Regions from separate parts of the Citrobacter sedlakii genome, predicted to be linked through region 1. Evidence: predicted binding sites of a transcription regulator. Region 1 holds the regulator's gene; each other region holds the start of a gene.
What was found. Region 1 encodes CRP, which controls carbon source genes, mostly activating them, when cyclic AMP is high. Its sites were predicted from a motif close to ATGTGANNNNNNTCACAT; they were not measured.
Positions count from the first base shown of each region.

Region 1 (5,019 bases):
GAATAGGCCGCATAGAGCGTCAGCCTTTCATATCGCGCAACCGGCGGCTGAGCCAGATCCCGTGGTGCGGTCGCTGGCGCCAGGCCACCGACGAAATGGTATGCATGGTATTTAAATGCCCCAGCACACGCTGGAGATGCTGTTCCAGCGTGCTCAATGGCCCGTGGGAGAGCATCTCTGGCGCCTCAAGAATATTTACATCCCCAGAGCTGCCCGGCCCGTCATATTCCAGCCGCTGCTGACAACGCTGGAGCGCAATTTCACACGATTGCAGATATCGTTGGGCCAGATCAGGTGTCAGCATTGTATGTTCTCGCGCCAGGGTGGTCATCGCGTTGATATGCTCGACAATGAACTGGCTGTGGGTGACCCACAGCTTCATATCTTCCAGATAATGCGTATTAAATCCCGGTTCCTGCATGGCCTGATTCAGCGAGTTAAACAGCGTGTTGTGGGCCTGGTTGACGCGCATTCGTTGGTATGCCAGCGGCGTCGCCTGCGGATCGTCGCTGAGGATCAGGCGGATCGCCTCCTGGTCCGCCTCCAGCGCGTCGTGGGCATTTTTGCGCAACAGACCGCTTTGCCACTGCGGCCACAGCCAGACGGTGCCGCCGAAGGCGATCAGACAGCCGATGATCGTATCGACAAACCGCGGAATGATAAATTGTTCGCCGTTCAGGGTTAACAGTTGCAGGGTGTACACCGCCGTGACGGTAAACCCCACCGTCGCCCAGCCGTAGTTTTTGCGGATAATCAGATAGCTCACCAGGGTGACGAAGAGCATTAAAAGCAGCGTATACCCTTCGGGGATATGAAAGTGCAGCGTCACGCCCGCGACGATAAGTCCCGCCAGCGTTCCGGCCGAACGGTGCAGAATGCGTACGCGCGTTGCGCCGTAGCCATTTTGCGTCACGAACAGTACCGTCATCAGGATCCAGTACGGCTTCGGCAGGTGCAGCGCGGTACCCATCAGGCTGGCGATACTCAGCATGACGCTAATGCGTCCGGCGTTGCGCAGCGCCGGAGACTTCAGCGACAGATAGCTTTTCAGCGCCGGTAGCAGCGGAAGCCGCCGCTGTTTATCCGCCATCAGATCGCGCGCATAGAGCGGACGCTGGGTGCGAAGCACGCGGGCTATACGGCTGAAATGCCAGTAGCAAAACTGCCCGACGGGGTTATCCGGATGTTGATTGGCGATCTTTTCCAGCGCGCCGATTTGCTTCTGCATGGTGAAGCGCGTGGGCAGGCGATGGTACAGAATGTCATCCGCCAACACCCTCAGACGCGTGGCGACGGTTTGCGCGTTCCAGCGGATCACCTGTTCGGCGTGGCTGCGCTCGACCAGTTTTTGCACCTCTTCCGGCTGGTGCAGGCTGACCGAGATATGTTCTTGCAGATCCAGCGCTTCCTGGAAGGCGCGCAGCATCCGTTTGTAATCGTTATTGTGATGCGCCGACAGCATATGCATTTGCTGGTAGCACTGGGTGATCAGGTCAACCGCTTTCTGCTGGCGCACCAACAGCGGCGGTAGGGCTTTTTCCGGATCGGTGTGCTGGGTCAGCATGCTGTATTTCGCTTCGCAGTAATCTGCCAGTTCGCGATACAGCAGGCTTAGCGATTCGCGCAGCGGCTGTTCGCGCCACAACCAGAACCAGAACCAGTTAAACAGTCCATACCACAATGTCCCCAGCGCATAGATCAGCAGCGGCTCCCACACTGGCATATTTCCCGCCAGACTGAGGGTAAAAATTGCGGCGATCAGCGAAGCGGGAAGCAGACGGGCGTGAAGCGAGCTTAACTCCGCGGTGACGCCGAGGAGCAGCGTCAACCCGGTCAGAATCAGCGGTAACGGTACCGCCTGCGCCAACAACAGTTGCATCGCCAGGCTACACCCGGCAAACAGCGAGGCGCCAATGACCAGACGCTTGAAGAAGCGCTTGTGCGGCGTATCAAGCCCGGCAATGTTACAGCAGGCGGGAACGAGGGAGAAAAGCAGGCCCAGATGCAGTTGGCCTATCAGCAGGCCGACGGCCACGGGCAAACAGAGCACCAGCGTCTGACGTAGTGCGTAGTTGATCTCAGGGTGATAAATCAGTCTGCGCCACATCGGGAAAACAAAAATAGCGCGCTACCAGGTAACGCGCCATTTCCGACGGGATTAACGAGTGCCGTAAACGACGATGGTCTTACCGTGCGCGGAGATCAGGTTTTGATCTTCCAGCATCTTCAGGATACGACCAACGGTTTCGCGAGAGCAGCCAACGATCTGGCCAATCTCCTGGCGGGTAATTTTGATCTGCATACCGTCCGGGTGGGTCATTGCATCGGGTTGTTTCGCCAGGTTCAACAGCGTCTGGGCGATACGACCGGTCACGTCAAGGAAGGCCAGGTTACCGACTTTCTCTGATGTGACCTGCAGGCGGCGAGCCATCTGGGAAGAGAGACGCATCAGAATATCCGGGTTCACCTGGATCAACTGGCGGAATTTCTTGTAGGAAATTTCAGCCACTTCACATGCAGTTTTAGCACGTACCCATGCGCTACGTTCCTGGCCTTCTTCAAACAGGCCCAGTTCGCCAATAAAATCACCCTGATTCAGATAAGAAAGGATCATTTCTTTACCTTCCTCATCTTTAATCAACACTGCCACAGAGCCTTTAACGATGTAGTACAACGTTTCTGCTTTTTCACCCTGGTGAATTAGCGTGCTCTTCGACGGGTACTTATGAATGTGGCAATGAGACAAGAACCATTCGAGAGTCGGGTCTGTTTGCGGTTTGCCAAGCACCATGCGCGATTATCCTCTGTTATAAGCTGTCTCCAGAGCCAGAAAACGGCGCTGTCTCTGGGGTTGCAAAAATGTGCTTCCCGCTTCCTGGGAAGAGGCTGTCAATAACGGACAGCAGCCTTTAATGTGAAGTCCTCTGCATACATGCAGTACGTCAATGTATTACTGTAGCATCCTGACTGTTTTAGCATAGCTTTAGCCGTGTGTCTCCTGGTGTCTCGCTTCAGCATGACGCAGGTCGCCTTCCGTTGCGAGAATTGTTATGTACGCGTAATCTGTCAGGAAAATTGACGCACTGGAGTAAAAAAATATGCAAGCGCGTGTGAAATGGGTTGAAGGGTTAACCTTCCTGGGCGAGTCAGCTTCCGGACACCAGATCCTGATGGACGGCAATTCGGGAGATAAAGCGCCCAGCCCGATGGAAATGGTGTTAATGGCCGCGGGCGGCTGTAGCGCTATCGACGTGGTCTCCATTCTGCAAAAAGGACGTCAGGATGTGACCAATTGCGAAGTAAAACTGACCTCCGAGCGTCGTGAAGAAGCGCCGCGCCTGTTTACCCACATCAATCTGCATTTCATCGTGACGGGGCATGATTTAAAAGACGCCGCGGTGGCGCGGGCGGTGGATCTTTCCGCCGAAAAGTATTGTTCCGTGGCGCTGATGCTGGAAAAAGCGGTGAATATTACCCACTCGTATGAAGTCATTGCCGCCTGATAATTTTTACCTGATGGCGCTGCGCTCGACTGCCTTATGGCACAATCGGGCCAGCCGCCATTGAGGCTTATTCGATCTTCTTGCCTTCCATCAGGCGCTGTACCAGCGGCAGCATGATCAGTTCCATCGCCAGGCCCATTTTGCCGCCCGGTACCACCAGCGTATTGATGTGAGAAATAAACGAACCTTGCAGCATCGCCAGCAGCCAGGGGAAATCGATGCCTTCGAGATTGCGGAAATGTATCACCACAAAACTCTCATCAAGCGAGGGAATGCCGCGTGCGGCGAATGGGTTTGAGGTATCCACCGTCGGGACCCGCTGGAAGTTGATGTGGGTACGGGAAAACTGTGGCGTGATGTAGTTGATGTAATCGTCCATTGAGCGCACCACGGAGTCCATCACCGCCTCGCGGGAATGTCCACGCTCGCTGGTGTCACGGATCAGTTTCTGGATCCACTCCAGGTTGACGATGGGCACAACCCCCACCAGCAAATCCACATGGCGCGCCACCTCATGCTGTGGCGTCACCACGCCGCCGTGCAGCCCTTCATAAAACAGGATGTCGGTCGGCTCCGGCAGCGGCTGCCAGGGCGTGAAGGTGCCAGGCACCTGATTCCAGGGTACGGCTTCGTCGTAGGTATGCAGATATTTGCGCGACTGGCCTTTGCCCGTCTGCCCGTATTCAATGAAGGTCTGTTCCAGCAGGCCGAAGTCATTGGCTTCGGGGCCGAAATAGCTGATATGCCGTCCGGCATCGCGCGCCTTGCGGATCGCCATGTCCATTTCCGGGCGGGTATAACGATGAAAACTGTCGCCTTCCACCTCGGCCGCGCGCAGGTTGAGCTGGGCAAAAATTTTACGGAACGCGAGGCTGGTGGTGGTGGTCCCCGCGCCGCTGGATCCTGTTACCGCAATCACCGGATGTTTGGCAGACATAACAACTCCATGAGTAGGTTAGGTTTTTTATTATAGTCGGCCGAGGATACAGGCTTATTCGCGGAACTGTTTACGCGGCATGATGTTGACCGTTTCGTGCAATTCAGACCAGACCAGAACCGCTTCTCCGCACTGCAACTGACGTTTAACGTCGGCGACCTTTTGCTCAAGTGAACGTTCATGTTCACCATAATCGGTGCCTTCGCGCAACACAAAGCTTTCGATTAAGTTGTCCAGCGTCTCGGGAGAGAGCTCCTGCCAGGGGATCATCATCTTGGTACCTCCAGATACATTGTCAGCCAGTCGGGAATACGCGCCTCCAGCCACATCTCAGGGCGACGCAGCGTGCCGCCGATAAACCCAACGTGCCCGCCATGTTCCGTTAGCTGATACTCCACCTGCGGCGGCAAATCGTCGGCTTTGGGGATCACGTGATGATCCATAAACGGATCGTCTTTGGCGTGGATGATCAGCGTCGGGATGGCGATCCGGTTGAGTAACGGCATCGCGCTACACTGACGATAATAGTCGATAGCGTCGGCAAAACCGTGAATTTTGGCGGTGATGAGATCGTCAAAC
Region 1 is NZ_CP071070.1:439,027-444,045, forward strand. Features, by position in the region: gene argD (bifunctional acetylornithine/succinyldiaminopimelate transaminase) at 1-6, shown strand, start outside; gene JY391_RS02035 (YccS/YhfK family putative transporter) at 20-2,107, opposite strand; gene crp (cAMP-activated global transcriptional regulator CRP) at 2,159-2,791, opposite strand; gene JY391_RS02045 (OsmC family protein) at 3,099-3,503, shown strand; gene JY391_RS02050 (phosphoribulokinase) at 3,571-4,440, opposite strand; gene JY391_RS02055 (YheU family protein) at 4,495-4,713, opposite strand; gene JY391_RS02060 (hydrolase) at 4,710-5,019, opposite strand, start outside.

Region 2 (5,019 bases), 2.0 Mb from region 1:
CAAACACTCCGGGATGGCTTGCCCAGTGCTCGTTAATTTGCGACGGAAACTCCACAAAATCACGCGGCGTATTCGTACCAGACAGCGTGGCGTAGCGTTGTGTGGGGAACAGACCGTGAAGCGTATGGCCAAACTCATGGAATAAGGTGATGACATCATCCCAAAAGAGCAGCGCGGGTTGTCCTGCGGCTGGTTTCTGATAATTACAGACATTGTAGATGACCGGGCGGCTATCAGTGAGCGTTGATTGCTCGACAAAATTGCCCATCCATGCCCCGCCGCTTTTCGAATCGCGCGTGAAGAAATCACCGTAAAACAGCGCCAGCCCGACGCCGTCATGGTCGAAGATTTCCCAGACGCGGACATCCGGGTGATACACCGGAATATCAAAGCGTTCAACAAACGTAATGCCAAAGAGTTGGTTCGCCGTCCAGAACACCCCTTCGTGAAGTACCGTGTTGAGTTCGAAGTACGGCTTAAGCTGAGACTCATCGAGGTCGTATTTCGCACGCCGGACCTGCTCGGCATAATACGTCCAGTCCCAGGCCTCGGCGGTAAACCCGCCCTGTTCCTCGTCGATGACCTTCTGAATATCAGCCTGTTCATTCTGCGCGCGTTGACGCGCCGCCGGGACAATGGCGCGCATGAAAGCCAGCGCCGATTCCGGCGTTTTTGCCATTTGATCGGCGATTTTCCACGATGCGTAATCCGCAAACCCTAACAGTTTCGCCTGGGCGGCGCGAAGGCAGACCAGCCGCTGAATGATCGTCCGCGTATCGTTTTCATCTCCCTTCTCAGCCCGCTGCCATCCGGCGGTAAATAAATTCTGCCGTGTCTGACGGTCACGTAACGCGCTGAGCGCCGGTTGCTGCGTCGTGTTCAACAGAGGGATCAGCCAGCCTTCATTCAGCCCTTTCTCCTGAGCCGCGTCGCGGGCAGCAGCGATTTCAACGTCGCTCAACCCATCGAGCTGGTGTGCATAATCCACCACCAGACCGCCGGACTTATTGGCCGCCAGCAGTCGTTGGTTAAACTGACTGGTCAGGGTCGCCGCCTCGGTATTGAGGGCTTTGAGCTGCGCCTTGTCTGAATCGCTGAGCCTTGCGCCCGCGAGGACAAAACGCTGATGGAGCACCTCAAGCAGCCGTCGCGACTCGCTATCCAGTTGCAGCGAGGCGCGCTGCTGCCAGAGGCTGTCGACGCGAGAAAACAGCGCTGCGTTCAGCCAGATATCATTCGCCAGCTCTGCCAGTTCAGATGAAAACGCTTCGTCCAGCCGCTGTAATTCTTCGTTGGTGTGCGCGGAGGTCATGGCGAAGAAGACGCTGGTTACCCGGCTTAGCAACTCGCCGCTTTTCTCCAGCGCCACGACCGTATTGTCAAAGTCTGGCGCGGCATCGTTTTCAATAATGGCGGCAATTTCAGCGCGCTTCTGGCGCAGTCCTTCGTCAAAGGCCGGGCGATAATGCGCGATTTCTATCTGATCAAATTGGGGTGCCTGATACGGTAGCAGGCTCGGTTTGAAGAACGGATTCGTTAACGACATCTTTCACTCCTGAAAACGATTTGTTCACTAGAGTAGGCTTCCGTGGAAAAGACCGCAATCCTGTTAACGAGCATTACCCGCCAGCGTTGATCGCGTGCTATGGTAGTACGACGTAAAAAGCGTTGAGGAACAGTGAGATGATCGTTTTAGTAACCGGAGCAACCGCAGGTTTTGGTGAATGTATTACACGTCGTTTTGTTGAGAATGGGCATAAAGTGATTGCCACTGGCCGTCGCCAGGAACGCCTGCTGGAGCTAAAAGAGTCGCTGGGCGAAAGCGTCCTGACTGCGCAACTGGACGTGCGCAACCGCGCGGCCATCGAGGAAATGCTGGCGTCGCTGCCTGCGCAATGGCGTGAGATCGATCTGCTGGTCAACAATGCCGGGCTGGCGCTGGGGATGGAACCAGCGCACAACGCCAGCGTTGAAGACTGGGAAACCATGATCGACACCAACAATAAAGGCCTGGTTTATATGACCCGCGCGGTCCTGCCAGGCATGGTTGAACGCAATCGCGGACATATCATTAATATCGGCTCCACCGCCGGGAGCTGGCCGTATGCCGGAGGCAACGTTTACGGGGCGACTAAAGCCTTCGTTCGTCAGTTCAGCCTGAATCTGCGCACCGATCTGCACGGCACCGCCGTCCGCGTGACCGACATCGAACCGGGTCTGGTCGGCGGCACAGAGTTTTCTAACGTGCGCTTTAAGGGCGACGATCAGAAAGCGGGGAAAACGTATGAAAATACCACCGCCCTGACACCGGAAGATGTAACGGAAGCGGTCTGGTGGGTGGCGACGTTACCTGCTCACGTCAACATCAATACGGTAGAAATGATGCCCGTCACCCAGTCCTTCGCCGGACTGAGCGTACATCGCGGCTAATTTCTTCTCCCGGCCTGCGGGCCGGGTATAGCTCATCACAAAAAAGTGGTAGAATTTGTGGGTTAACTTTCTAAAAAGTAAGAGCGAATGACCGTCGAAACGCAACTCAACCCTACACAGCCCGTAAATCAGCAGATTTATCGCATTCTTCGTCGTGATATCGTGCACTGCCTGATCGCGCCAGGCACGCCGTTATCAGAAAAAGAGGTCTCGGTTCGCTTTGATGTGTCACGCCAGCCGGTACGCGAAGCCTTCATTAAACTCGCGGAAAACGGATTGATCCAGATCCGTCCCCAGCGCGGCAGCTACGTCAATAAGATCTCTTTATCACAGGTACGAAACGGCTGCTTTGTTCGTCAGGCCATTGAGTGTGCGGTCGCGCGTCGCGCGGCAGCGATGATGACCGACAGCCAGTGCTATCAGCTTGAGCAGAATCTCAACCAGCAGCGCATCGCCATTGAGCGTAAGCAGCTCAATGATTTCTTTGAACTGGACGATGACTTTCATCAGAAACTGGCGCTGATTGCCGACTGCCAGCTGGCCTGGGACACCATCGAAAACATCAAGGCGACTATTGACCGCGTGCGCTACATGAGCCTCGATCACGTTTCGCCGCCGGAGATGTTGCTTCGTCAGCATCTGGATATTTTTGCGGCGCTGGAGAAGCATGACGCCGATGCGGTCGAAAAAGCGATGACGCAGCATTTGCAGGAAATTGGCGAGTCGGTGCAGTTGATTCGTCAGGAAAACAGCGACTGGTTTACTGAAGAATAATTCCTCTCCCTCACCCTCCAGGGGTGAGGTTTCACATTTACACCGCTGCACGTCTGCATCAAAAAAGATGTGAGCTTGATCAAAAACAAAAAAACTCCGGACTGATGAGCGTATTTATATAGCGCCCGTTACGTGGGACCAGAGCCCACGGGCTTTGACGGTAAGTTAGAAAGGAGAAAACACCATGATGACATACGATCGTAACCGTAACGCAATCACCACCGGCAGCCGCGTCATGATCAGCGGTACCGGCGTCACCGGTCGCATTAAAGCTATCGCGACAGAGGGTCTGGACGCCGCGCAAATCCGTCGCGAAAAAACCGTGGAAGTGGAAGGTTGTGAAGGTAAGTTTGCGCCCGTCGAACTGATTCGTCTTGGCATGAACTGATGGTGTGAATGCCAGATGGCGTTTCACTTTTCCGGCCTGGTCTGAGTTTGGCTGAAAATCCCAGGTCGGATAAACAAAGCGCCATCCGGCAACCGCGTTGCTGTTACTTCAGATTTGCAGCATAGCGAGCCACGGTTTTTTTCGCCCCTTCCGCCAGCAGGGCCTGGTAGGCTTCTTTCACCGCGTTGGTGAACAACGCCACGTGTGGCAGTTCTTTTCCGAAGATCGCCTCAATCCCTAACAGGGCTTCAACGCGGCTTTCCCCTTCCGCACTGCTTTGCACCGCCTGTTGAATCACCGGCAGTAACGGATCGTTGACTTCAATCGCCTTCCCCTGTTCGTCCACACCGCCGACATAGCGCATCCAGCCCGCCACGCCCAGCGCCAGCAGGTCGAAACGGCTATTATGGGCCAGGTGCCAACGCACCGAGTCCAGCATACGCTGCGGCAGCTTCTGACTACCATCCATCGCGATCTGCCAGGTACGGTGGCGTAGCGCCGGATTGCTGTAGCGCTCAATGAGCAGATCGGCGTAGCGCGTCAGATCAACCCCCTGCACTTTTAGCGTTGGCGCCTGCTCATTGAGCATCAGCCCGCGGGCCGCAATGCGGTAATGTTCATCCTCCATGCAGTCGTTAATGTGCTGATAGCCCGCCAGATACCCCAGGTAAGCGAGGAAAGAGTGGCTACCGTTCAACATACGCAGCTTCATTTCTTCAAACGGGATAACGTCAGCAACCAGTTCAGCGCCTGCTTTTTCCCATTGTGGACGCCCGGCGACGAAATTGTCTTCAATCACCCACTGACGGAACGGCTCACACGCGACACCCGCCGGATCGCGCACGCCGGTCAGTTGTTCGATTTTATCCAGCGTTTCGGTGGTCACTGCCGGAACAATGCGGTCAACCATGGTTGACGGGAACGTCACGTGTTGCGCGATCCATTCTGCCAGCTCCGCATCAACCGCGCGGGCATAGGCCGTGACCACGTTTCGCATGACGTGTCCGTTCTCCGGCATATTGTCGCAGGACATAACGGTGAAGGCGGGCAGCCCTGCCGCTTTGCGTCGCGCCAGCGCTTCAACCACCACGCCCGGTGCAGTTTTAGGCTGGTGAGGATTCCGGAGATCGGCTGCGATCATTGGATGATCCAGCATTAACTGCCCGGTGGCGGGAGAATGGCAATACCCTTTTTCGGTGATGGTCAGTGAAACAATCGCCACCTGGGGTTCGCACATTGCCGCGAGCACCGCTTCCAGTCCATCCACCTGGGCATGCAGCGCGTTCTTCACAACGCCAACCACTCTTGCCGTCCAGGCATCGGCAGACATTTCCGCCACGGTGTACAGGTTATCCTGCTGTTTCAAATCGGCAATTTGCTGCTCGCCGCCGATCAGGTTCACTTCACAGTATCCCCAGTCGCTGTTG
Region 2 is NZ_CP071070.1:2,405,342-2,410,360, forward strand. Features, by position in the region: gene dcp (peptidyl-dipeptidase Dcp) at 1-1,546, opposite strand, end outside; gene ydfG (bifunctional NADP-dependent 3-hydroxy acid dehydrogenase/3-hydroxypropionate dehydrogenase YdfG) at 1,684-2,430, shown strand; gene JY391_RS11465 (GntR family transcriptional regulator) at 2,518-3,204, shown strand; gene ydfZ (putative selenium delivery protein YdfZ) at 3,389-3,592, shown strand; gene JY391_RS11475 (mannitol dehydrogenase family protein) at 3,696-5,019, opposite strand, start outside.
Region 2: a site for CRP is predicted at 3,272-3,289, ahead of ydfZ (putative selenium delivery protein YdfZ). Genes of this name have one in related genera too.

Region 3 (5,019 bases), 200 kb from region 1:
GGTAGAGGCGGTTTCTGCCCCGGCAGCAATAACTTCAGCAATCGCTTCAGGGTTACGGTCAGAAACCACCAGCGAGTAACCTGCTTTCAGGAGGTTTTTACTCATTGGTTTACCCATGATACCCAGGCCAATAAAACCAACTTTCATTGTCATATCACTATTCTCTCTTGTTGCGGTGGTGGTTATTTCTTAAAGGAATCTGCCAGCTTCTGCGTGGCGGAACGGAATACGCCCAGATCGCTGCCCACGGCCACAAACGTCGCTCCCCACTCCAGATAACGGCGCGCATCGGCTTCAACCGGCGCCAGAATGCCGCAGGGTTTACCGTTCGCTTTCGCACGGGCAAAAATGTGCTGAATGGCTTTCTGAACGTCAGGATGCGACGCGTTGCCAAGGTGGCCTAACGCGGCAGCCAGATCGCTTGGCCCGACAAAAATACCGTCAACGCCTGCGGTTGCCGCAATCGCGTCCACGTTATCGACGCCCTGCTGGCTTTCGATCTGCACAATGATGGTGATGTTCTTATTCGACTGCGCAAAGTAATCCGCTACGGTGCCAAACATATTGGCGCGGTGTGATACGGATACGCCGCGAATCCCCTCTGGCGGATAGCGGGTCGCCGCCACGGCGTTTACGGCTTCTTGTTCTGTTTCCACAAACGGGATGAGGAAATTGTAAAAGCCGATATCCAGCAGACGCTTGATAATCACCGGCTCGTTGGTCGGCACGCGCACAACCGGCGCGCTGGCGCTACCTTTTAATGCCATCAGTTGCGGGATAAAGGTTGAGACATCGTTCGGCGCATGTTCGCCGTCCAGCACCAGCCAGTCAAAGCCCGCCAGACCGAGCACTTCGGTGCTGATGGGGCTTGCCAGTGCCGACCAGCAACCGATCTGCACCTGATGCGCAGCGAGCGCTGCCTTGAATTTGTTGGGGAAGATGTCGTTATTCATCACGTTTACCTTGTCACTTAACCGTTATATAGAGAGTTTTATAAACCGACGGACGGGTCACTATTTATTTACCCAGACATTTAAGCCGGTATTTTATTATTGTTTGACATTTACCGATGCTAATTAAAATAACCGACGGGTGTAATAAGTTCGTGGTTCAGTATAATCAGCCGCGGTGTATTAGGCATTGTGCAAACGCTCATTAAAGAAACGAGCATTAAATATTATTTTGAGCATATGCACATAAGCCTGGGCGCTGATGCACAGATTTACGCTTTGCTCACCCTGCGGGCGTGGCGTTCGCCACAACGGGTGATCGCGATCACATTCTTATTCCAGCGCGCCTGACATGCTTATTTTATCAAAATGACATTCTCTTTTTTCAGGTTCACTGAACGAATTATTTTTAGCTGGAGAATACTGAGCAATGGCTAACATCGACATCCGACAGCAATCGCCGACGGCGTTTTATATTAAAGTTCACGACATCGATAATGTGGCAATCATTGTTAACGACAATGGTTTAAAAGCCGGAACGCGTTTCCCGGACGGGCTTGAACTGATCGAACATATTCCGCAGGGGCACAAAGTGGCGCTGGTGGATATTCCCGCGCATGGTGAAATCGTTCGCTATGGCGAGGTGATTGGCTATGCCGTTCGCAATATCGCGCGCGGAAGCTGGATCGATGAGTCCATGGTGGAACTGCCGAAGGCGCCGCCACTGCACACGTTGCCGCTGGCGACCAAAGTGCCGGAGCCGCTGCCGCCGCTGGAAGGTTATACCTTTGAGGGCTATCGCAATGCCGATGGCAGCGTGGGCACCAAAAATCTGCTCGGCATTACCACCAGCGTCCACTGCGTGGCGGGTGTGGTCGATTATGTGGTGAAGATCATTGAGCGCGATTTGCTGCCTGACTACCCGAACGTCGACGGCGTCGTCGGTCTGAACCATCTGTACGGCTGCGGTGTGGCGATCAACGCCCCGGCAGCGGTAGTGCCGATTCGCACAATTCACAACATTTCGCTGAACCCGAACTTTGGCGGCGAAGTGATGGTCATCGGCCTCGGCTGTGAAAAACTGCAACCTGAGCGCCTGCTGGAAGGTACCGACGATGTGCAGAGTATCCCGGTGGACAGCGCCAGCATCGTGAGCTTGCAGGATGAAAAACACGTCGGTTTCCGCTCGATGGTGGATGAGATTTTGCAGGTGGCTGAGCGTCATCTCGCGAAACTCAATCAGCGCCAGCGCGAAACCTGCCCGGCCTCTGAACTGGTCGTCGGGATGCAGTGCGGCGGCAGCGATGCGTTTTCCGGCGTCACGGCGAACCCGGCGGTAGGGTATGCCTCAGACCTGCTGGTTCGCTGCGGCGCCACGGTGATGTTCTCCGAAGTGACCGAAGTGCGTGACGCCATCCATCTGCTGACCCCGCGCACGGTCAACGAAGAGGTGGGCAAGCGCCTGCTCGAAGAGATGGCCTGGTACGATAACTACCTCGACATGGGGAAAACCGACCGCAGCGCCAACCCGTCACCGGGGAACAAAAAAGGCGGGCTGGCGAACGTGGTCGAAAAAGCGCTCGGCTCCATTGCCAAGTCAGGTAAGAGCGCGATTGTTGAAGTGCTGTCGCCGGGCCAGCGGCCAACGAAGCGCGGCCTGATATACGCGGCAACCCCCGCCAGCGACTTTGTCTGCGGCACCCAGCAGGTGGCGTCAGGGATCACCGTCCAGGTCTTTACTACCGGGCGCGGTACCCCGTATGGGCTGATGGCGGTACCGGTGATCAAAATGGCTACCCGCACCGAGCTGGCAAACCGCTGGTATGACTTAATGGATATTAACGCCGGGACCATCGCCACCGGGGAAGAAACCATTGAAGAGGTCGGTCAGAAGCTGTTTGCGTTTATCCTGGAGGTAGCCAGCGGACGGAAGAAAACCTTCTCGGATCAATGGGGCCTTCATAACCAACTGGCAGTGTTTAACCCGGCGCCGGTGACGTGACGCCTCCCTTCTCTTCTCATAAAGCATGCCCGGCGGGCGTGCTTTTTTTTCGCCCGTAATCTTTCGCAAACCTTCTTTTACTTTCGTAGCTTTCATTTATCCGATCGAAATCACATAAAAACATTACGAAAGCCTATACATTCTTTCGAAGAAGACAAACGAAAGATTTCGGAGGAAGGATGTTTATTATTTCCAGCAAGACCATGCTCAGGAAGGCCCAGCGCGAGGGTTACGCCGTACCGGCTTTCAACATCCACAATCTTGAAACCCTGCAGGTGGTCGTGGAAACCGCAGCAGAATTACGTTCACCGTTGATCGTTGCGGGGACGCCAGGCACGTTTTGCTATGCAGGCGTGAGCAATATCGTCGCCATCGCCGGGGAACTGGCGAAGTCATGGAACCACCCTCTCGCGATCCATCTTGATCATCATGAAAAACGTGAAGATATAGAACAGAAAGTCGCTGCTGGCGTGCGTTCCGTCATGATCGACGGCTCGCACCTTCCGTTTGCCGACAATATTGCCCTGGTGAAAAATGTTGTCGATTACTGCCATCGTTACGACGTTAGCGTCGAAGCCGAACTGGGCCGTTTGGGTGGACAGGAAGACGAATTGAACGTTGACGAAAAAGACGCGCTTTATACCCATCCGCAGCAGGCCAGGGAGTTTGTCGCCGGAACCGGCATTGATTCTCTGGCCGTAGCAATTGGAACGGCTCACGGCCTCTACACCGCCGAACCGCGACTGGATTTTGAGCGCCTGGCGGAGATTCGGCAACACGTGGATATTCCACTGGTGCTGCACGGCGCCTCGGGCCTGCCCACCGGGGATATCCAACGCGCAATCTCACTCGGCATCTGCAAGGTTAACGTTGCCACCGAACTTAAAATTGCCTTTTCCGATGCCCTGAAAACCTATCTTAGTGAGCATCCCAAGGCCAATGATCCCCGACATTACATGGTGCCAGCCAAAGCCGCCATGAAAGCCGTCGTGCGCAAAGTCATCGCCGACTGCGGCTGCGAAGGCAAGCTTTGACAGATAGCGCAATCGCATTCAATACAAACGAAAGATATCGGAGTCAGAAGTGAAAGAAATTATCTCGCGTCATAAAGCCGGTGAACATGTCGGGATCTGTTCTGTCTGTTCAGCCCATCCGCTGGTCATTGAAGCGGCCCTGCGCTTTGATCTGCACAGCGACAACAAAGTGCTAATTGAAGCGACCTCTAACCAGGTTAATCAGTTCGGCGGGTATACCGGCATGAAACCCGCTGATTTCCGCGATTTTGTCTATGGCATTGCCCAGGAGGTTGGCTTCCCGCGTGAGCGTTTAATCCTTGGCGGGGATCATTTGGGCCCGAACTGTTGGCAGGATGAACCCGCAGCGGATGCGATGGAAAAATCGGTGGTGTTGATTCAGGCCTACGTCGCCGCAGGATTCAGTAAAATCCACCTGGACGCCTCTATGTCCTGCGCCGATGACCCCACGCCGCTCGACCCGATGGTGGTCGCCGAACGCGCAGCGGTACTTTGCCAGGCGGCTGAAGCGACGGCAACGGAAGAACAAAAACGCCGACTGACCTATGTTATCGGCACTGAAGTTCCGGTACCGGGCGGGGAAGCCAGCAGCATTGGGACGGTTCACGTTACCCGCGCCGACGATGCCGCCCGCACGCTGGAAACGCATCAGGTTGCCTTTCGCGCTCGGGGGCTTGATGAGGCCTTAACCCGCGTTATCGCCATCGTCGTGCAGCCCGGCGTGGAATTCGATCACACCCAAATTATCCACTACCAGCCTCAGGCTGCCGAAGCGCTCACTACCTGGATCAAGGCCACGCCAATGGTTTACGAAGCGCACTCCACAGACTACCAGACCCGACAAGCCTACCGCGCGCTGGTTCGTGATCACTACGCCATTCTCAAGGTCGGCCCGGCCCTGACTTTCGCTCTGCGTGAAGCCGTTTTTGCGCTGGCGCAGATGGAAGACGCCCTGATTTCGCCGGAACAACGCAGCCGGGTGCTGGAGGTGATCGATGAAGTGATGCTTAACGAGCCTGGATACTGGAAGAAG
Region 3 is NZ_CP071070.1:639,770-644,788, reverse strand. Features, by position in the region: gene garR (2-hydroxy-3-oxopropionate reductase) at 1-153, opposite strand, end outside; gene garL (2-dehydro-3-deoxyglucarate aldolase) at 183-953, opposite strand; gene garD (galactarate dehydratase) at 1,381-2,952, shown strand; gene JY391_RS03140 (tagatose bisphosphate family class II aldolase) at 3,132-3,986, shown strand; gene gatZ (tagatose-bisphosphate aldolase subunit GatZ) at 4,036-5,019, shown strand, end outside.
Region 3: a site for CRP is predicted at 1,264-1,281, ahead of garD (galactarate dehydratase). Genes of this name have one in related genera too.

Region 4 (5,019 bases), 2.0 Mb from region 1:
GTAGCAGGGCGGTAACCATTACCGGCTTACGGCCAATCGCGTCTGACAATGGACCGGTAAACAGGAGTCCAACGGCCAGCATTCCGGTAGAGATCGACAGTGAAATACTGCTACTTGCAGGCGACACGCCAAATTCGTGAGAGAGCACGGGAAGAATAGGCTGTACGCAATAAAGCAGGGCAAAGGTCGCCAGACCTGCCGAGAACAGCGCCAGCGTGACGCGCATGAAGGAGGATGTCCCCCGTTTGATAAACTGAACCGGCTGAGAAATGCGCTGTGGTTCAATGTCGCCTGCCGACGCGTCACTGACCGTAGTTGTACGACTCACTTGAAATCCTTGCTCAATAGCCCCGTGACGAAAAGGGACGGGCGCAACCCTGACGATCAGGGTAGGAAAATCTCAATATTCTGTCTAATATATTAATTATCTCAAATAATATGTTAAAGATATGAATATTGAGTTACGTCATCTGCGCTATTTCGTGGCTGTTGCAGAAGAACTTCATTTTGGACGCGCCGCCGCCCGTCTGAATATTTCGCAGCCGCCGCTAAGTCAGCAAATTCAGATGCTGGAACAGCATGTTGGCGCCCGACTGTTGGCGCGTACCAATCGCAGCGTGGCGCTGACCGCGGCGGGCAAGCAATTCCTCGCAGACTGCCGTCAGATCCTTGCGCAAGTGGACGATGCCGCCGCTCGCGCGGCGCGGCTCCATCAGGGAGAAGCGGGGGAGTTACGCATAGGCTTTACCTCCTCTGCGCCGTTTATCCGCGCCGTCTCCGATACGCTGTCCCTGTTCCGCCAGCATTATCCTGACGTGCACCTTCAGACCCGGGAGATGAATACTCGCGAGCAGCTCACGCCGCTTGGCGAAGGGGCGCTGGAGTTGGGGCTCATGCGCAACACGCCGCTACCGGAAACGTTACAATACGAAGTGATCTTGCATGAACCATTGATGGCCATGATTCCGCGCGCGCACCGACTGGCGCAAAAGCCCGTGGTGACATTAGCGGAACTGGCAAAAGAGCCGTTTGTCTTTTTCGACCCGCATGTTGGCACCGGCCTTTATGACGACATTCTCGGGTTAATGCGCCGTTATAATCTGTCCCCGGTCATTACGCAGGAGGTGGGGGAAGCGATGACTATCATCGGCCTTGTTGCCGCAGGTTTAGGCGTCTCCATTCTTCCGGCGTCGTTCAAAAAGGTGCAGCTTAATGAAATGTGCTGGGTGCCGCTGGCGGAAGAAGATGCCGTTTCCGAAATGTGGCTGGTTTGGTCCCGCCACCGTGAACACAGTCAGGCAGCGATCCGTTTTCGCCAGCAGTTACTTCAGGCAGTGAGAAGCGCTTAAATTAATTTAATAACGGCTAAAAATGTGCGGTAAATCACACGGCTAAGTAAAAAGTTGACGTTGCGTATTGAAGTACTTCACCATAGCCTACAGATTATTTCGGAGCGCGAAAATAAAGGGAGTCAGAGGTGGTTGCTGATAGTCAGCCTGGGCACATCGATCAAATAAAGCAGACCAATGCGGGCGCGGTTTATCGCCTGATTGATCAACTGGGGCCGGTATCGCGTATCGACCTTTCTCGTCTCGCGCAGCTTGCGCCAGCCAGTATCACCAAAATTGTCCGTGAAATGCTGGAAGCGCATTTGGTTCAGGAACTGGAAATCAAAGAGGCCGGAAGCCGGGGCCGACCCGCGGTAGGGCTGGTGGTGGAGACCGAGGCCTGGCACTATTTATCTCTGCGTATCAGCCGGGGCGAAATCTTTCTCGCATTACGCGATCTCAGCAGTAAGCTGGTCGTCGAAGAGTGTCTGGAACTGCCGCTGGACGACGAACAGCCGTTACTCGAACGTATCATCACGTTGATCGACCAGTTTTTCATCCGTCATCAGCAGTTGCTCGAACGCCTGACCTCTATCGCCATTACTCTGCCCGGCATTATCGATACCGAAAACGGTATCGTGCACCGGATGCCCTTTTATGAAGATGTGAAAGAGATGCCGCTGGGGGAAGCGCTTGAACAGCACACCGGAGTGCCGGTGTACATTCAGCATGACATCAGCGCATGGACGATGGCGGAAGCCCTGTTTGGCGCGTCTCGCGGCGCGCGCGATGTGATTCAGGTGGTCATTGACCATAACGTTGGCGCAGGGGTCATCACCGACGGGCATTTGCTACACGCAGGGAGCAGTAGCCTGGTGGAGATCGGGCACACGCAGGTCGACCCTTACGGTAAACGTTGCTACTGCGGCAACCACGGTTGTCTGGAAACCATCGCCAGTATCGAGAGCGTACTTGAGCTGGCCCAGCTTCGTCTGGGGCAGTCGATGAGTTCCACGCTGCACGGGCAGCCGCTCACCGTGGATTCACTGTGTCAGGCCGCGCTACAGGGCGATCTACTGGCAAAAGATATTATCGCGGGCGTCGGGGCCCATGTGGGGCGCATTCTGGCGATCATGGTGAATTTATTTAACCCGCAAAAAATACTGATTGGCTCGCCGCTGAGCAAAGCCGCTGATGTGCTGTTTCCGGCCATCGCAGACAGCATTCGGCAGCAGGCGCTACCCGCCTACAGCAAAAATATGGTTGTCGAGAGTACGCAGTTTTCTAATCAGGGCACCATGGCCGGCGCCGCACTGGTAAAAGACGCGATGTATAACGGTTCTTTACTGATTCGTCTATTACAGGGTTAACATTTTTGATTTGATCTACCAAAATTTGCGCTAACGCAAGCTGAGCGATTCTGGCATACCTTAGACTTTCTCTACTGTATTATTTTCCTGGCTTATATTTTCGAAGCATAACGGTGGAGTTAGTGATGCTGAAGCGTTTCTTTATTACAGGTACAGACACTTCTGTTGGGAAGACGGTGGTTTCCCGCGCATTACTACAAGCGTTAGCGTCGGGTGGTAAAAGCGTGGCTGGCTATAAGCCTGTCGCCAAGGGCAGCAAAGAGACCCCGGACGGTCTGCGCAATAAAGACGCGTTGGTGCTGCAGAGCGTCTCTACGCTGGACTTGCCCTATGAAGCGGTGAATCCCATCGCGCTGAGCGAAGATGAAAGCAGCGTCGCCCACAGTTGTCCCATCAATTACACCCTGATTTCTGACGGGCTGGCCAGCCTGACTGAAAAGGTCGATCACGTTGTGGTAGAAGGCACCGGCGGCTGGCGCAGCCTGATGAACGATCTGCGCCCGCTCTCCGAATGGGTGGTTCAGGAACAGCTTCCGGTACTGATGGTGGTGGGCATTCAGGAAGGGTGTATCAACCATGCGCTGCTGACAGCCCAGGCGATCGCCAATGACGGCTTACCGCTGATCGGCTGGGTCGCAAACCGCATCAACCCGGGCCTCGCGCACTACGCCGAAATTATCGACGTGCTGAGCAAAAAACTGCCCGCGCCGCTGATTGGCGAACTGCCTTATCTGCCGCGCGCTGAGCAGCGCGAACTGGGTCAGTACATTCGCCTGTCAATGCTGGGCAGCGTGCTGGCGGTAGATCGAGTCGTGGCGTAAGGTTCGCGACAGCACCGAGGCCAGTACACAGGCTATCAACAAGCCGGGGAGCAGTCGATACTCTCCGGTCATTTCACAAATCATCAGCGCCGACATTACGGGCGCATGCGTTGTCGCTGCCAGCAGCGTCGCCATTCCCGTTAAGCCTAACAAGACCGCCAGTTCGTCGGAACCGGGAAGCCACATTCCCCAAAGGCGTCCAACACACATCCCTACGGCCAGGCCGATAAACAGCGTCGGGGTGAATACGCCGCCAGGCGCGCCGGAACCGCTGCTGGCCAGCACCGCGAGCAGCTTGCAGAGAAAAATTCCCATGACAACCGCCATCAGCGGCGGCGAAAGCAGAAATGACTGCACCACGCTGTAGCCGTTGCCCCATACCGTTGGCGTGAGCAGGGAAAGTAAGCCGACGATGAGCCCGCCCAGCGCCAGCTGCCACGGCGGTGACAGTTTGAGCAGAAGAAATGCGCGGTGGCTGGCAGACATCAACCCCATCAACAGGGGACCGCAAAGACCGGCAAGCAGGCCTGTGCTGACGATCAGTCCGTACTCGGTAAGATGCAGCGACCGCGACAGATGAACCGTGTAGAGCACATCGTTACCCCCGTTCAGCGCATGGGTGATCAGCAGCGCTACCACGGCGGAAACAACGACCGGACCGAGCGACGCCAGCATCAAGGTACCAAACAGGACTTCCGCAATAAACAGGCTGCCCGCCAGCGGGGCGTGATACGCGCTGGCCATACCTGCCGCCGCGCCGCAGGCGATCCACAATTTCCACTCGTGCTGAGGCGCGAACCGGCGGGCAAAGCAGGAGGCCGCCAGCGCGGCCAACAAAATCATCGCCCCTTCACGACCAATCGCGCTACCGCTGGCGACCACCAGTAGCGAAGCCAGGGATTTGATTAAGCTCGCGCCATAATCAAACCGACCGTCGGTTTGCAGGGCTTCCATATAGTCAGTGGGCGCGTGCGGCCGCAACTGGCTGCGCTTTTGCCATCCCCACAGCAGCAAACCGGCCGCCAGTCCTCCCAACGCTGGCGTCAGGACGCGTCGCCAGGGCGACAGACCCGTCGCGGCGTTGACCAGACTGCCGCTGTCATTGCTGAGAAATACCCATTCCAGCAATAGCATCGCATGACGGAAGCAGGCGACCGCCAGCGCGGCGAAGATGCCGACGAGGGCGGCAAAGCACAGACGGCGAAACATGGCGCGTAGATCGGGCCAGGCATGAAGACGATGCATAAACGGTTACAGGAAGTCTGAAACCGTCTATTTTGCGGGGAAAAGGGCACAGAAGCAAAAGCCGTGAGTGCGAAAAGGGGTTGCCTGATCAGCAACCCTCTGTCAGGTTACGCGGTTAATGACTGTCGTGGATGTTCAACGCCCGGCGGGTGCGTCCCGAACTCAGGTAATCGGCAATATAGTCCTGGGAAATTTCACCGTTGTAGCGGCCGTCTTCATCGACAATGGGCATCCAACTGGTGTTACTCTCGTACA
Region 4 is NZ_CP071070.1:2,422,973-2,427,991, reverse strand. Features, by position in the region: gene ynfM (multidrug efflux MFS transporter YnfM/SxtP(Kp)) at 1-328, opposite strand, end outside; gene ynfL (multidrug efflux transcriptional activator YnfL/SxtR(Kp)) at 450-1,349, shown strand; gene mlc (sugar metabolism global transcriptional regulator Mlc) at 1,478-2,698, shown strand; gene bioD (dethiobiotin synthase) at 2,824-3,519, shown strand; gene clcB (voltage-gated ClC-type chloride channel ClcB) at 3,475-4,764, opposite strand; gene osmV (osmoprotectant ABC transporter ATP-binding protein OsmV) at 4,880-5,019, opposite strand, start outside.
Region 4: a site for CRP is predicted at 1,372-1,389, ahead of mlc (sugar metabolism global transcriptional regulator Mlc). Genes of this name have one in related genera too.